DNA from 2 places in the Paraliobacillus sediminis genome. Region 1 is predicted to be linked to the other one. Evidence: a T-box and tRNA genes for the amino acid it is inferred to sense, from the RefSeq annotation. Region 1 holds a T-box; the other holds one or more tRNA genes.
The links. A T-box is a leader RNA that pairs with one kind of tRNA and senses whether it is charged. The one in region 1 lies ahead of glyQ (glycine--tRNA ligase subunit alpha), so its partner is inferred to be a tRNA-Gly.

Region 1 (8,847 bases):
TATTAAAATATTTCTTTTATAAAGGGAAAGAATCTGGAAAATCGATACAAGAATCGGATTATCGTTATCCAGGACCACGACCACGGACAAAAGAGGCTGCCGTCATTTCGATTTGTGACTCAATTGAAGCGGCAGTTCGCTCAATTCAAGAGCCATCTATGGAAAAAATTGATGAAATGATCACATCCATTATTCAAGAGCGATTATTAGATGGTCAATTAGATGAGAGTTCACTTACTTTTAAAGAGTTAGATGTTATAAAAACCACTGTAAATGAATCATTAAATGGGATATATCATTCAAGAATTCAATATCCTACTGGTAAAAAAACGAAGGAGGCATAAAACATGCATATCGATTTTCATGATGAAACAAATTCTGTAACGGAAGAGTATGTAGATCTAATCCAACAATTATTAACATATGCAGCAAAAGAAGAGGGAGTAACGCAGGAATCAGAGCTTTCTATTAATTTTGTTGATAATCGAGAAATTCAAATTATAAATCGTAATTATCGACAGATTGATCGTCCTACTGACGTTATCTCTTTTGCCTTAGAAGAAATGGGAGAAGGAGAGTTAGAAATTATTGGAGAAGATATTCCACTTATATTAGGTGATATTGTTATTTCTATTGATAAGGCAAAAGAGCAAGCTGAAGAATATAATCATGGCTTAGAAAGAGAATTAGGATTTTTAACTTTGCACGGTTTTCTGCATTTATTAGGCTATGATCATATGAAAGAAGTGGATGAGAAAAAAATGTTTGCAAGACAAGAGGAGCTTTTAAATGGCTTCGGATTATCAAGGAAATAAGCGTAGTAAAATGGGGCTAAAGCATGCAATAAACGGAATAAAATATGCGGTGCGATCAGAAAATAATATGAAGATACATTTCGTAATTCTTTTAATAGTAATAGTCCTTGGAGTGGCTTTTCGACTATCAGGTGTAGAATGGATGCTATTATCTTTAACAATCGGTAGCGTGTTAATTTGTGAGTTGCTTAATACTGCTGTCGAAGATTTATTGGATTATTTAGCACCAGAAATTCATCCAACTGTAGGGAAAATAAAGGATCTCACTGCTGGTGCGGTATTGATTGCAGCTCTAGTATCAATTATTGTTGGATCACTTATTTTCATACCGAAAATATTATCTCTATGGTAACGATTCGTGTACTACTTTTTAAACGATTGTGACCATAAATGACATTTTTCGCGCCTTATGCGATTTGTTGTTGGAATAGCTGTTGATTTTTTATTAAATTAGAGCTTTTGTCGAAAATGTGAAATAAATTCAAATATATAGTAAAATAATTGTAGTAATATTTTTACGGACTAATGGAGGAACAACATGGAAAAAGCATATAAATCTGGTTTTATAACAATAGTAGGTCGGCCGAATGTTGGTAAATCAACATTTATGAATCGCGTTATTGGACAAAAGATCGCAATTATGAGTGACAAAGCACAAACAACTAGAAATACGATTCAAGGTGTTTTAACAGAGAAAGATGCGCAATTTGTATTTATAGATACACCAGGTATTCATAAGCCTAAGCATCGGCTTGGTGACTTTATGGTTAAGATTGCACAAAATACGCTAAATGAAGTTGATATTGTCTTATTTATGATTAATGCGGAGGAAGGTTTTGGAGCAGGAGAGAAGTATATTCTCGATCGTTTAGAAAATGTGGAAAGTCCAGTTTTTTTAATTATTAATAAAATTGATAAAGTACATCCGGATGAATTGTTTTCAATAATCGATAAATATAAGGACAAGTATGACTTTGCGGAGATCGTACCTATATCCGCATTAGAAGGTAATAATGTGGACCATATGCTGGGAGTGCTTAAAAGTTACTTACCTGAAGGACCACAATATTATCCAGAAGATCAAGTAACAGATCATCCGGAGAGATTTATTATTAGTGAGTTAATTCGGGAAAAAGCATTGCAACTAACACGTGAAGAGATTCCGCACTCAATCGCAGTAGTAATTGAGGATATTATAGAAAAAGATGATGAAAAACTACGTATACAAGCTGTAATCATCACGGAAAGAAGTACACAAAAAGGTATTATTATCGGTAAACAAGGCTCGATGTTAAAACAAATTGGTAAAAAGGCGAGAATAGATATTGAAACGTTATTAGGAACAAAAGTTTATCTAGAATTATGGGTAAAAGTTCAAAAGGATTGGCGAAATCGCCCGCAAAGCCTAAAGGAATACGGATTTAGTCAAGATGACTATTAATACATGGTAAATATTTTAACACATGCTTTAATTAGACTGGGCATTCTATTAGTAGGCACATATTTTATTACATTAGAAAGGCGGGGTTTCTTGTGGTCGACATATCTTGGAAAGTATTTAGTCAGACAGGAAACATTGAAACCTATTTATTAATGAAGGAATTGGAAACTGTCTATCATCAAAGTGGAACAGAACCTGATAATGAAGCAATACAAGAATATGATAATCTAATTTAGATTTATATTTTGTAAAGTGATTAACTTTAATGTAATTCGTAATTAATTTGCCTTAGGGGATTGGTGAATATAGTGTTTGAAAAAATAGAAGGTGTTATTTTACGGACACAAGACTATGGTGAAACACATAAGCTTGTTACCATATTTACAAAAGAAAAAGGCAGAGTAACCGCAATCGCCCGTGGTGCTAAAAAAACCAAAAGTAGAATGGCTGCGATAACGCAGCCATTTATTCTTGGGACATTTCTAATGCAGGGTGGTTCAGGGTTAGGAACACTCCAACAGGGAGAAGTTATTCTTTCATATAGGAAGATCAGAGAAGATATTATTAAAACAGCTTATGCAAGTTATATCGCTGAATTAACGAATAAGTTAATTGATGAAAAGATTGCCGATCCATTTATCTATAAACAGTTTGTTCTTAGCCTACAAGCTATAACGGAAGATAAAGATCCAGAGATCATAGCAATGATGTATGAATTAAAACTATACAAAAAGGCTGGTTTTGCTCCGATACTACAACAATGTGCACATTGTGGTCAAAAAAATGATACCTATCCCGCATTTTCTGTACAAGAAGGTGGCCTCATTTGTCAAAGATGTATAATGGTTGATATAGAGGCAATAACAATATCTAGTACAATTGTGAAATTACTACAAATGTTTTCGGTTGTTGATATAGAACGAATTGGAAATATTTCAGTTAAAACTGAAAACAAAAAATTAATGTACGCATTAATGGAAACCTATTATGATCAGTACGGTGGTTATTTTATTAAATCAAAAAAATTCTTGAAGCAATTAGATCTTTTTGCGGATACAGAATAAACCTAGTATAGTTGACAAAAAGCTGAAATTACATTATGATTTCATTATCAATTAGACAAGTTATGCTAAGATAGAGAGTAGTACTTTTATTATATCTGTAAAAGCGAGTCCAGGCCGGTGTAAGCTGGATATAGGTAATTGAAAGGAAGGCACTCTGGAGCATTGTAATAAAAAAGTGGCTATTTGAATTTAAATAGCAAATAGGGTGGAACCGCGGAAATCCCGTCCCTATGTCTCAATATTTTTGAGACATAGGGACGGGATTTTGCGTGTATTTTCAACGTATTCTGTATTTGAGAAATTAATGAGATGGAGGGTAAAATAATGAATGTGCAAGAAATGATTTTAACGTTACAAAAACACTGGTCAGATCAAAATTGTATTCTAATGCAAGCATACGATGTGGAGAAAGGTGCGGGTACAATGTCACCTATGACCTTACTAAGAAGCCTAGGTCCTGAACCTTGGAATGTAGCGTACGTAGAGCCTTCAAGACGTCCTGCAGATGGACGTTACGGACAAAATCCAAATAGACTTTATCAACATCACCAGTTTCAAGTAATTATGAAACCGTCACCTGATAATATTCAAGAACTGTACTTAGAATCACTTGAAAAGTTAGGGATAGATCCACTTAAACATGATATTCGTTTTGTGGAAGACAATTGGGAAAATCCGACACTTGGAGCTGCGGGTCTAGGTTGGGAAGTTTGGTTAGATGGTATGGAGATTACGCAATTTACTTATTTTCAGCAAATTGGTGGAATGGAAGCAAAACCAGTGGCTGTAGAAATTACATATGGTTTGGAACGCCTTGCATCATATATTCAAGATAAAGAGAATGTGTTTGACTTAGAATGGACTGATGGTGTGACAGTTGGAGATATTTTTTATCAACCAGAATTGGAACATTCAAAATATACCTTTGAAGAATCAAATACAGATATGTTGTTTGAACTATTTACAACATATGAACAAGAGGCAAAGCAAACAATGGAAAAGGGATTGGTTTTTCCAGCCTATGATTATGTATTGAAATGCTCACACACATTTAATTTACTAGATGCTAAAGGCGTAATTTCTGTAACGGAAAGAACAGGTTACATCGGACGTGTTCGGAATTTAGCTCGTGCTATTGCTAAACTTTATGTAGAAGAAAGAGAAAAATTAGGTTTTCCAATGTTAAAAAAGGAGGGAAAACAAAATGAAAACAACTAACATATTATTTGAGGTTGGTCTTGAAGAAATGCCAGCGCGTTTTTTAGATGCAACAGAAAAACAATTACAAGATAGTACCGCTAAATGGTTAGCTGCTATTCGATTACCTTATCAAAAAATCACAACATATGTAACACCAAGAAGATTAGCAGTTGTTATAGAACAACTTGCAACGAAACAAGCTGATATAGAAGAAGAGGCAAAAGGTCCAGCAAAAAAAATTGCTCTCGATCAAGAAGGTAACTGGTCAAAAGCGGCGGTCGGGTTCTCAAAAGGTCAAGGAAAAGATTTGGACGAAATTTATTTTAAAGATGTGAACGGAACAGAATATGCTTATGTTACAAAATTTACTGCGGGAAAAAGTGCAAATGCGTTGCTGCCAGATTTTAAAAATGTCATTTTGAATTTAACTTTTCCTAAAAACATGCGTTGGTCTACGGGTTCATTGCGATTTATTAGACCGATTCGTTGGTTAGTAGGTTTAAATGATCAAACGATTATACCGTTTGAAATTGCTGGTGTTTCTTCATCAAATTACTCATTCGGACACCGTTTCTTAGGATCTAAGTTTGAAATTAAGGACACGATGACATATGAAACGCAATTACGCGATCAATATGTAATTGCTAATACTGTAGAGCGTAAACAGATAATTGTCGACCAGATAGCTGATTTAGAAAAAGAACAAAAATGGACAATTCCATTGGATAAAGAATTACTAGAAGAGGTAAGTCATTTAGTTGAATATCCAACTGCATTTTTTGGATCATTCAGTGAAGATTTCTTAACAATTCCCAAAGAAGCATTAATTACTTCAATGAAAGAACATCAACGTTATTTTCCGGTATTAGACCATGAGGGCGAATTGTTACCACATTTTATTGCAGTTCGAAACGGAAATGATCAATATATTGATGTTGTGACAAAAGGAAATGAAAAAGTATTAAACGCTAGACTTTCTGACGCAATGTTCTTTTATCAAGAAGATCAAAAACAGTCAATTGAAAAAAACCTTAAAAAACTTGAGCGAATGGTCTTTCAAGAAAACTTAGGTACTATTGCAGATAAAGTGGGACGAGTTGTTAAGTTAGCTGAAAAAATTACCGATATATTAGAAGTTGATCAAATAACTAAAGAAAACACTTTGCGGGCTGCTAAAATAAGTAAATTTGATCTCGTAACAAATATGGTCAATGAATTTACGAAATTACAAGGAATTATGGGAGAAAAATACGCTACTATATTTGGTGAGAATAAGCGGGTTGCTAAAGCAATTAATGAACATTATATGCCAAGATTTGCAAATGATCACTTGCCATCTTCAACTGAAGGTGCGATTGTTAGTATTGCTGATAAATTAGACACTATAGTAGGTTGTATTTCGGTTGGTATCGTTCCAAGCGGTTCCCAAGACCCTTATGGACTAAGACGTCAAGCGATGGGTATCTTGCAAATTGCACAAGATCAAAAATGGTCCATTTCAATAGATGATTTTATTACAGTTACTGAAAAACTGTACGATACTTTAGAGATCAGAACGGTTTCAAAAGAAGACGCTGATAAAAACATAGCAGAGTTTTTCCGTGGCAGAGCAGCTTATATTTTAAAAGAGGCAGGAATTGAACAAGATATTGTAGAAGCTATTCTTATAAACAAAATAGGAAACATGATGTTTACGATTAAAAAGGCAAAATTATTAACAGTAAAAAGGCAGGAAGCTGAATTTAAATCAGATCAAGAAGCGTTTGTGCGTGTTATAAATTTAGCGAAAAAAGGTAAGGATACCGGCGTGAATTCAGATTTATTTGAAAATGAGCAAGAAAAGCACTTGTACAACGTGTATGAAAAAGTTAAAAGTAATTATCAAAACCAGATGGAATCATTTGAAGCTACTGACGCGATGGAAACCTTATTAGCTTTAACTGAACCGATTCATGACTTTTTTGATCATACAATGGTAATGACTGAAGATATAAAGTTAAAACAGAATCGTATCTCCTTGTTAAATAAAATTGCAGTATTAATACTTCAATTTGCCGATTTAAACCAAATTGAATGGAAACAGCAATTCACATCGTAATTATTTGGAGGGGAAAATGTTAAATAAGCAACTTATATATTTAGTATCTGATTCGGTTGGTGAGACTGCAGAGCAAGTTATAAAAGCAGCATTATCGCAATTTGTTGATGGCGAGAAGTATGAAATTGTAAGAATTCCATATATTGATAATATAACGAAACTTGAATTTGTTCTAAATAAAGCGGCTAGAGATCGAGCAATGATTGGATTTACTCTAATTAATCCAATCTTAAGACAATTTATTAAACAAACATCAATTGAATTGAACTTAGAATCAATTGATATTATAGGGCCCATGCTTGAAGCTATGGAACGTTTTTTTGAGGAGAAACCGAGACTAGAGCCTGGTTTAGTTCATAAATTAGATGAGGCTTATTTTAAAAGAATTGAAGCGATTGAATTTGCTGTAAAATACGATGATGGAAGAGATCCTAGAGGAATTGAACAAGCAGATATCGTACTAATTGGTGTATCTAGAACTTCAAAAACACCATTGTCACAATATTTAGCTCATAAAAGCTATAAAGTAGCGAATGTTCCGATTGTGCCAGAAGTAGAGCCTCCAAAAGAATTATTTGCAATACAATCAAGCAAATGTATTGGTTTGAAAATTAGTCCTCAGAAGTTAAATGATATAAGGAGAGAGCGATTAAAGTCACTTGGATTAGGGGAACAAGCTAGCTATGCAACCCATGAAAGGATTACTTATGAACTCGAGTATTTCCAGGCAATTATCGATCGAATTGGTTGTCCCGTTATTGAAGTATCGAATAAAGCCGTAGAAGAGACAGCAAATGTCATTATTCAATCTCAAACTAACTTATAAGTTGTTTGAGATTGAATCCTTGTGAAAGTATGCAACGAATTAATATACATAAAGGGAAATAACGTAAATGATGATTATAATTATATGTTTTATGCAATAATATAATCAAATAAATAGTATTTTTATTGTATGTGTATTATAATAAATGTTTGCGAAAAAAATATGGGTGTGAAATCCTCTATTTTATTACTTATTGATGCAAATAAAGAAGGAATTTAATTATTTTTGTAGAACATAAACAAATAGTCTCTTTCTTAAATAGTATAAGGCAGTCCAATGCTACGGAAAAGAGATTATGATTAAGTATGCATCATAAGTTTATTCCCCTTGAATTAGAGGTATTATAATAAAAAGTAATAAATTTAGTGATTTTTATTAAAAACATGTCGAATGTTGCAGGATTTTTACGTTTTTTATAGAATTAATAGATGATGGTGATGTATATGTCAGGTCAAATTCCTGAGGAAACAATCGATGAAATAAAAAAAGCCAATGATATTGTGGATGTAATTGGTGAGTATGTATCGCTAAAAAAACAAGGAAAAAACTTTTTTGGTTTATGTCCATTTCATGGGGAAAGCACACCTTCTTTTTCAGTCACACAAGATAAGCAGATTTTTCATTGTTTTGGATGTGGCAAAGGAGGAAATGTTTTAACTTTCGTTATGGAAATAGAAGGATTTTCATTCTATCAAGCACTTCAACAACTAGCAGGAAAAAGTGGTCATGCGTTACCTGAAAATAGTGAGCAACAATCAGATCAAGGAAATAACCAAGAAGACCAAGCTAGTTTGAAAGCATATGAATGGCTCGCTAAATTATACCATCATTTATTACGACATACAAAAGAAGGTAAACAAGGTTATCGTTATTTACAAGAACGCGGGTTTACTGATGAAGTAATCGACACCTTTCAACTTGGTTATTCCCCACAATCACGTGAGGTTATTGTTCAATTTTTAGAAAAGAAAGGGTTTCATCCACAGCAGATGGTTAAAGCTGGTGTATTAACAGCTAATGATGAAAACCAAGTCAGTGATCGTTTTAGAGGAAGAGTTACATTTCCAATTCGTAATCATTTAGGTAAAAGCATAGGGTTCGGTGGAAGAACCATTACTGAACAAGAACCTAAATATTTAAATAGTCCAGAGTCTTCACTTTTTCAAAAAGGTAAACTGCTTTACAACTTTGATTTGGCAAGAAGTGCTATTCGTAAACAAGGACAAGCAGTTTTATTTGAAGGATATATGGATGTAATTGCAGCGCATCAAGCCGGGATATTAAATGGAGTAGCTACCTTAGGTACGTCGATAACAGAGCAACAAGCAAGGCTGTTAAAAAGGTATGTTGAACTCGTTACTATTTGTTATGATGGTGACCGTGCTGGTATAGAAGCATCGTAT
Region 2 (8,847 bases), on a different contig from region 1:
TTGTTTGTTTTGGAGAAGTGAATTCTAACAATTGGGCATGATGTACGCTATTTAGCCGTTCTCGAATTGAGGGAAGTTTATCTTTTTTGAATCTAGCAACCCAGAGGATGAATTCTAAATCCAATTTCTCAGGGCAATCTTTACCCATGTCAGGTCTGGTTTTGCCTTGATATTGGATTCTTCGTTTTGTAATACCATAAAGACAACGCAATGTAGCGTAGTTGAGAAAGATAACCGTGTCGCAAGCATGTAGACGAATATCCATTGTAGCGCTATAGTTTCCGTCTATGATCCAACTATCCTTTTTAACAAACGTTTCTTGTAAACTAGCTAGCGCTGACTTTTCAATCGGGTTCCAACCAGGTTTCCAAAAATAAGCATCTAAATGGTAAACTGGTATATCTAAAATTTGTCCGATATTTTTAGCGAGCGTTGATTTACCAGAACCACCACTACCGATTATCATTATCTTTCGCATCGTTTGCTCCTTTCTTTCTACTTAAGTGGAGAAGAAATAAGACCAGCCTCTAGTTGGTATGCTTCTTGTAATGCTTGTGTTAGCAATCCTGGTTGCCCATTCCCAATTTCTATTTGATCTACCTCAACAATTGGCATCACTTCTGCTGTACTACTAGTTATAAATACTTCATCTGCATAGGGTATATTATCTGTTGCGAATGCAGTTTCATTTAATTCCATGTCCAAAGCGTCAATGAGTGTTTTTATTCTGTCTCTAACACACCCATGCAATATATGATGTGTTTCTGGATGTGTATAAATTACATTGTTTTTTACTAAGTATACGTTCGAGGAGCTACATTCTGTGACGATGCGATCGCGATGTAATATAGCTTCAAAACAGCCATTTTCAAATGCTTCTTGTTTAGCCATGACATTTGGTAATAAGTTTAAACTTTTTATGTAACAGTTTTGCCAACGCATATCAGGTAGCGTTATTGCCTTCACACCAAGTTTAAGCTTTTCAATGGGGCGTTCTAATTCCTCCACATAGGCATAGAAATTCGCCTCAACTGCTGGGAATATGTGATTACGTTTTGCTGATCCCCGTGTTACTTGTAAATAAATTTTTCCGTTAGTATTTAAATGATTAACCTCTACTAATTGTTTTAATTCAATTCGCATTTGCTCTTTAGTGAAAGGTAATGTTAGCTTAATTGCTTCGGCTGATCGAAATAAACGATCGATGTGCTTTGAAAGCAAATAACATTCTCCATAATAAACGCGAATTACTTCATAAACGCCATCACCAAATTGTAGGCCACGTTCCTCGTATGGATAATACAATTGTGTACTATCTATTAATCCTGTCTGAGTCAAAATCATTGGATTATCAATCACGATAATTACCTCCTTTGATAGTTTTATAAAGATCATTATAACAAATATTCATAATAATAGCGTGAGAAATAATATCTCTCACGCTAAATAGAATTGATTCAATATGGTTGTACTTTTGTTGTTTTACGTTTCGAACGCTTATTCCAAGTTTTAAATATAACACCGTGCTTTGGACTAAACAAAAAGGCAAGTGAGAAAAGAATTCCAGCTGCTGTTGCCATTGAACCTGCAATAGAAACATTCCAATAAACAGCACCTATATATCCTAATAATGCAGAAATAACACCAACAACACCGCTTAGGATTAAAACGTTTAAAAAGCGATCAGTTAAAAGATAAGCAGTTGCACCAGGTACAATTAACATGGCCACGACGAGTATTGCACCCACACTATCAAAAGAAGCAACAGTAGACAACGATACCATAGTCATTAGTAAATAGTGAATAAAGACAACAGGCACCCCGATTAACGAAGCGAACTGTGGATCAAATGTAGATGTTTTAATCTGTTTATAGAACAAACCGATTAATATCAAATTTATCACTAGTACACTACCAAGCATCCAAACTGCTTTGGGGCCATAATCATTTCCATTAATCTGAACAGTATCCCAAGGTACAAAAGCGATTTCTCCCATTAATGCGTGATTTGTATCTAGGTGTACTTGATCACCAATAAAGGAAATAAACACAACAGCTAAGGCAAATAATGTTGTGAAGACAACCCCGATTGCTGCATCTGATTGCACCCCTGAATTATCTAAGGCTTCTACTAGAAATGCAGTCAATAAACCAACAATGGTTGCGCCAATAAGCATTGGAATACCATTTAAAGATTGTGTGATAAAGAATGCTCCAACAATTCCTAAAAGCACCGTATGACTAATTGCATCTGCAATCATTGACATTTTACGTAAGACTAATAAGGAACCAGTAACCCCACAAGTTAGTCCTACAAGACAACCAGTAAGAATAATCCAAAATGTATAGGTCATGCTACTTTCACCCCCTTTAGCAAAATGCCTTTACGCTTACCAAATAATAAACTAATGAAAAAAATGAGGGAGGCACTTAAGACGATCATAGGTCCAGTTGGTAAGTCACTTATAAATGTACTCATACTTGCACCAACCATACCGGATACACCTCCAAATATACCTGCTAACCATGCCATCACACTCAAATTTTCAGTCCAATATCGAGCAGCTAATGGTGGAGTAATTAATAAAGCAGCAATTAATACAACTCCGACCATTTGAATGCCAATTACAACAATTCCGACAATGAGAAAAAGTAAAACCCCATTAAAGAATCCTACAGGAATACCTACGCCACGTGCGAATGAGGGGTCGAAAATACTTATTTTAAATTCTTTAAAACAAAATGTTGTAACAATCATTAATAGTAGGGAACTAATAGCGATTAATTGTACATCGCCCTTAACTAAAGAAGCGGCTTGACCAAAGATAAATGAATTTAATCCCGCTTGGTTCCCACCAGAATTTTGTTGAATATATGTTAATAACACAATTCCGAAGCCAAAGAATACGGAAATGATTATTCCTATTGCTGCGTCTGTTTTTATTCTAGAGTGTTTTATAATAACTTGAATAGCTTGTGTTGCTAGCAGACTTGTAATAGCAGCACCTATTAATAATAGCGGCATTGATTTTTCTTGAAATATAATGAAAGCAATACAGACTCCGGGAAGTGCAGCATGTGCCATTGCATCACTGATGAGACTTTGTTTTTTTAATAAAACAAAACTTCCGATCATGCCACTTGCGAATCCTAACAATAAGCTGCCCATTAATACCCATTGTACATTTGCATTTGAAAACAACGAGATAGCTTCATCCCACATCCTACAATCCTCCTTGAAGTACGATTGGAGTCTTTTGTAAGAATGATATGTTACCACCATATGTGCGCTCTAAATTATCTAAGGTAAAAACCGACTTTGTTTCACCATATGCAATAGGAGTTTTATTAAGTAATAAAACATGATCAAAGTAATCTTCAACTGTTTGTAAATCATGATGAACAACAAGAACAGTTTTTCCTTGATTTTTCCATTCCTTCATTAATTGAATAATTGCTTTTTCTGTTGCAGCGTCAACTCCAGCAAAAGGTTCATCCATAAAGTAAATTGTTGCATCTTGAGCAAGTGCACGAGCCAAGAATACACGTTGTTGCTGTCCGCCTGAAAGTTGACTGATTTGTCTCTGTGCATAATCTAGCATGCCAACTTTATCTAGACAATTCCGTGCCCAGTCGATATCTTTCTTTTTCGCTCGTTTAAAGAAACCAATTTCTCGATAACTACCCATTAAGACAACATCAAGTGCATTAGTAGGGAAGTCCCAATCAACTTCACTTCGTTGTGGAACGTAGCCAATTAATTTCTTTTGCTGTGCATAAGGTTTCCCAAAAACCTGTATGTCACCTGTTTGCATCGGAACGAGACGTAATATCGCTTTAATTAATGTTGATTTCCCAGCTCCATTGGGACCGATAATACCTGTTAGTGATCCAACTGGTACATTAAAATCAACTTGATCAAGGGCGGGCTTTTTATCATACAAAACTTTTAAATTCTTTATTGTTAAAGCATTCATTTTCACATACCTCCTTTATTTTAGTGCATCGACAATCGTATCAACATTATGTTTAAACATTCCTATATACGTACCTTCTATCGTTCCAGCTTCACCCATTGCATCAGAATATAACTCTCCGCCAATGGAGACTTCATGCCCAGCTTCTTGCGCTCCTTCAACAACTGCATTAATCGAACGATCAGAGACGCTACTTTCAATGAACACACCTTTTACGTTTCTTTCAATTAGTAGATTAATAATTTGCTGGACATCATTGACACTATAATCAGATTCCGTACTTAAACCTTGTAAGCCAACAACTTCAAATCCATAAGCTTTGCCAAAATAATTAAAAGCATCATGAGCGGTAACTAAAACTCTACTTTCCTCAGGTATTTCCTCAAAACGTTCTTTTGCATAAGCATCTAATTCTGCTAGCTCTGCTAAATAATCAGCTGCGTTTTGACTGTATGTTTCCTCGTTTTCTGGATCTATAGCGATTAAATCATCACGTACCGCCTCTACACTATACGACCACGTCGATATGTCGAACCATACGTGAGGGTCAGTGATAGTGGGGCTTTCTGGATCACTTAATAATTTGTCTTCTGGAATATTTTCAGATACGGGTGTTGTTGTTTTGTCTTGTTCCATTTGTTCGAAGATTTCGCCCATCTGCCCTTCTAAATGAAGCCCGTTATAAAATATGATTTCAGCTTGATCTAATGTTTGGATGTCTCCTTGAACGGCACTGTATAAATGAGGATCAACACCAGGTCCCATAAGGCTTGTTACCTCTACATGTTCTCCACCAATATTTTCAACCGCATCTGCTATCTGTGCGATTGTTGTAACTACTTTTAATGGTTCCTCTGCTGTATTAACAGTTTCCTCATCTTGTGTAGCACATCCCAATAGACCGACTAACATGAACCCCATACTAATAATTAATTGTTTTTTCACTATAAATTCCTCCTTTTAAAATTAGCTTTGTATAAACGTTATGCGTTAAACTAAAAATGTTTCCCTAATGCAAATTATATTCTTTAAGGAAAGAATGTCAAGAGATAATGTGTGATTTTACATAAATTTAATCGTTTAAAGTTATTAGCCTATATACAGATACCTAACAATAATAGTTGTTTTACAAAGAAAATCGGCAAAATCTGCAAGAAGGGGTTGCATTCACAAAATTGGCTAGGTATAATAGAGAACATCAATTCAAATAGCGCCAGATTATCTGACAAAGAATTTGAAAATTGCCCAATTAAAAATGCGGGTGTAGTTTAGTGGTAAAACCTCAGCCTTCCAAGCTGATGTCGAGGGTTCAATTCCCTTCACCCGCTCCATACATATGTGTACAACGCAGTGTTTCGTTGATTTACAACGAAGTATTGCGTTTTTTTGATTGGTGCTACATTAGTGCCTCAACTTTTTCACCAAAAAAATAAGTGCTAATTGGTGACTGTTTTAAATTTGAAGTATATCTATTCTATTGCTTGACAGTCTTAAAAAAAGCCTACTTTCTAAAAGATTGTCGTTTATTACAAAACATGTATAAACTTCGATATAAACATTAATCTGACGAACTTGATATTAATTGCTAGTGAAACTTTCTTAGCCGCTACGTCAGCAAATGGATTCCCTTTCCGTGGGCAACAGCCTCAGCTAACTTGGTAAAGAAGAACGCTTTACCAAGTGGATCTTCGGCTTGTGCTGTTCCCACATTAGTGTCATCCATTTGCTTCCTTCGCTAGACAGACTTTAAATGTAGTAGGTTATTACTATCTGTTGACTCATAAAGTTATATTGTGGTTTTGACAATCAGTGAACGAGTTGAAAAATATCCAAAAAGGTCTGTTATCGTTGATATAGCGCCTCCCTCGATTAACACTACCAACTAGCGACGGAAAGCGTAGTGTATTTCCATAGCGAGTTAAGCCTGTACGTCATGATGATTATGATAGGGGTACTAAGTCAACTTCAACTTTGGATTTCGAGGCGGAAGTCGTGTTAGTAATATATAGTTAATTTGATGTATTGCTTGATACATGCTCAAGAAAGGTTGTATCCTAAGAAGGCACAATGTATGAGAAGGTGGTTTGAAAATGAAACAATTAGAAGAAAAGTTACAACAAATAGATGGTAAAGGTTATAAAGCATACAAATCGATTCATGGGAGATATTCATTTCATCGATTTGAATTGTGTGTGGACTATGTCCAAGGTGATCCATACGCCACTCCTTCAAAAGTCCGCATAATTATACCAACCGCTTACCGAAAAATAAGATCGGATTGGAAGGAAGATCGTAATCGAAAAATATATGTAGAAGATATGATAGCCCGCAGTGTAGCTAAGTCCATTGCTCAAAATACGTTAGATAATAGAAATTCAATCGTCATAGATGAACCAGGACAAGAAATTTTAGAGCGAACTGCTGTGGCACTTGACGGGGAACATGTAACGATCTGCTTAACTGTTAGCCTGCCAGCAAACGGACGTCGCATTAATGGAAAAGAAGCAAAATATCTTTTCTTTGAAATGATGCCTCGTGTTTTAGCTGGTTCGATTTTTACTATTAAAGATGAAGAGTTGGAAGAGGCAGTTAAACTCTCTGATCAACATCAAGCTATTCGAGCGGAAATGATGAAGAATAATTGGATATCGTTTGTTGCAGATGATGCAATCCTACCCCGAGAAAATGGAATAAGTAACCGCCCATTAATGAACGCTGTACCGTTTAAAAGTCCAGTTGCTAATCGTGTTAAAATCGAACTTCCACACCGGAAGGAAGCTATTTCTGGATTGGCGATATCCAAGGGGATTACACTTATTGTAGGTGGTGGTTATCATGGTAAAAGCACGCTACTACAAGCGATGGAGCGTGGTGTTTACCACCATATTAAAGGTGATGGACGTGAATATGTCCTAACTGATCCCGCGGCAGTAAAAGTTCGAGCTGAAGATGGTCGGAAAGTTAGTGGTGTGAATATCTCTGCTTTTATCAATCAGTTACCACATCAACAATATACAACGAAGTTCACGACAGATAATGCAAGTGGAAGTACCTCACAAGCAACGAACATTATGGAAGCTCTAGAAGCGGGAGCAAATACGCTGTTAATTGATGAAGATACGAGTGCAACAAATTTTATGATAAGAGATAGACGGATGCAAGAACTGGTTGCGAAAGAAAAAGAACCGATCACACCGTTTATAGATAAAGTTAAGCAGTTAAAAGATCAACTGGGCATATCCACTATATTCGTTATGGGAGGATCTGGTGATTATTTTGATGTAGCTGATCAGATAATAATGATGGACGAATATGTCCCAGAAAACGTAACAAAGGCAGCAAAAGAAATAGCCAGTAAGTATCCTGCAAATCGTATCGAAACAAACGAAACAGATTTTGGTGATGTATCAAGTCGCATTCTTTTACAAAGTAGCATAAAACCGTTTAAAGGGAAGAAATCGAAAGTACAAGCAAAAGGACTGTCAACAATAATTATCGGAGAAACTACGATTCAATTGGACTATCTTGAACAGCTTGTCGACAGTTCCCAAACGAGCATGATTGCTATGATTATCCGTTATTTGGATAAAAATCAAATTTTGAAAAATGAACTGACAATCGCCCACTTATTAGAAAAAATAGAAATGCAATTTGAAACAGAGGGTCTTGCGTCATTTGCCCCATATCCTAATAAACATCCAGGCGAACTAGCTAGACCACGTCGTTTTGAAATAGCAGCTGCGTTAAATAGAATGCGAACTGCAAAAGTTAAGTAGCTTTTATCAAGAATAAGGAAAGGAGGTAAACATATGGCTTATGAACAATTAAAAGCAGAAATCATTGCTTATAGTAAGGAAATAGGTATTGATAAGATAGGATTTGCTGCTGCGAATGAATTTTCGGAAATGAAATCCCGTTTGAAACTACAGCAAGAAGATGGCTATCAGTCTGGTTTTGAAAAGGGAACGATAGAAGAACGTACAGAGCCAGAACTTTTATTAGCTAATGCGCAATCAATAGTAGCGATTGCAGTGGCCTATCCGTCCCGATTAAAGAACCCGCCTAAAAGTAAAAAAGGGGATCGTCGTGGTAACTTTTGTCGTGCTTCATGGGGTGCAGATTATCATACAGTTCTAAATGAAAAATTAGATAAATTGAGTGCATTTATGGCGACAAAAATAACGGGATTTCAATTTCGATCAATGGTAGATACAGGTGAGTTATCAGATAGAGCTGTGGCAGAGCGAGCAGGTATTGGTTTTAGTGGAAAAAATTCAATGATTATTACCCCTGAATTCGGTTCTTATGTCTATCTAGGCGAGATGATAACTAATATTCCATTTCCTCCTGATCAACCAGTAGATGATAGCTGTGGTGCATGCACAAAATGTTTGGATGCCTGTCCAACTGGCGCACTAGTTGCACCGGGAAGGTTAAATGCACAAAATTGTATTGCTTTTGTTACACAAACGAAGGGATTCTTGCCTGATAAATATCGGGACTTGATGGGCAATCAACTATATGGTTTTGATACATGTCAGTTAGTTTGTCCAAAAAACAAGCAAGTGGATACCCATTTACATCCTGAACTAGAGCCTGATCCGGAGCTTGTTAAGCCTAAATTACTACCGTTGCTATCGATGTCAAATCGTGAATTCAAAGAGAAATTTGGTTCAATGGCAGGGAGTTGGAGAGGGAAAAAGCCAATTCAGCGTAATGCTATTATTGCATTAGCACATTATAAAGATGAATCGGCAGTAGATGAGCTAATACGTTTAATGAAAGAAGATCCACGACCAGTAATTCGTGGAACTGCCGCATGGGCAATTGGGAAAATTGGTGTACCATCGGGTTATGATGCCATTCGTTC

Region 2: it has a tRNA-Gly gene. The T-box ahead of glyQ (glycine--tRNA ligase subunit alpha) is inferred to sense a tRNA for this amino acid. The anticodon was not compared.

What each region holds. Positions count from the first base shown of each region.
Region 1 is NZ_QJSI01000002.1:78,914-87,760, forward strand. It holds gene D2K60_RS06325 (HD family phosphohydrolase) at 1-344, shown strand, start outside; gene ybeY (rRNA maturation RNase YbeY) at 348-815, shown strand; gene D2K60_RS06335 (diacylglycerol kinase family protein) at 790-1,167, shown strand; gene era (GTPase Era) at 1,354-2,256, shown strand; gene D2K60_RS06345 (YqzL family protein) at 2,349-2,492, shown strand; gene recO (DNA repair protein RecO) at 2,565-3,320, shown strand; T-box leader at 3,379-3,553, shown strand; gene glyQ (glycine--tRNA ligase subunit alpha) at 3,645-4,538, shown strand; gene glyS (glycine--tRNA ligase subunit beta) at 4,525-6,618, shown strand; gene D2K60_RS06365 (pyruvate, water dikinase regulatory protein) at 6,635-7,444, shown strand; gene dnaG (DNA primase) at 7,888-8,847, shown strand, end outside.
Region 2 is NZ_QJSI01000004.1:62,346-71,192, forward strand. It holds gene D2K60_RS19340 (DNA topology modulation protein) at 1-478, opposite strand, end outside; gene dat (D-amino-acid transaminase) at 496-1,359, opposite strand; gene D2K60_RS19350 (metal ABC transporter permease) at 1,458-2,354, opposite strand; gene D2K60_RS19355 (metal ABC transporter permease) at 2,351-3,223, opposite strand; gene D2K60_RS19360 (metal ABC transporter ATP-binding protein) at 3,225-3,977, opposite strand; gene D2K60_RS19365 (metal ABC transporter solute-binding protein, Zn/Mn family) at 3,993-4,922, opposite strand; tRNA gene D2K60_RS19375 (tRNA-Gly) at 5,235-5,308, shown strand; gene D2K60_RS19380 (ABC-ATPase domain-containing protein) at 6,068-7,753, shown strand; gene queG (tRNA epoxyqueuosine(34) reductase QueG) at 7,787-8,847, shown strand, end outside.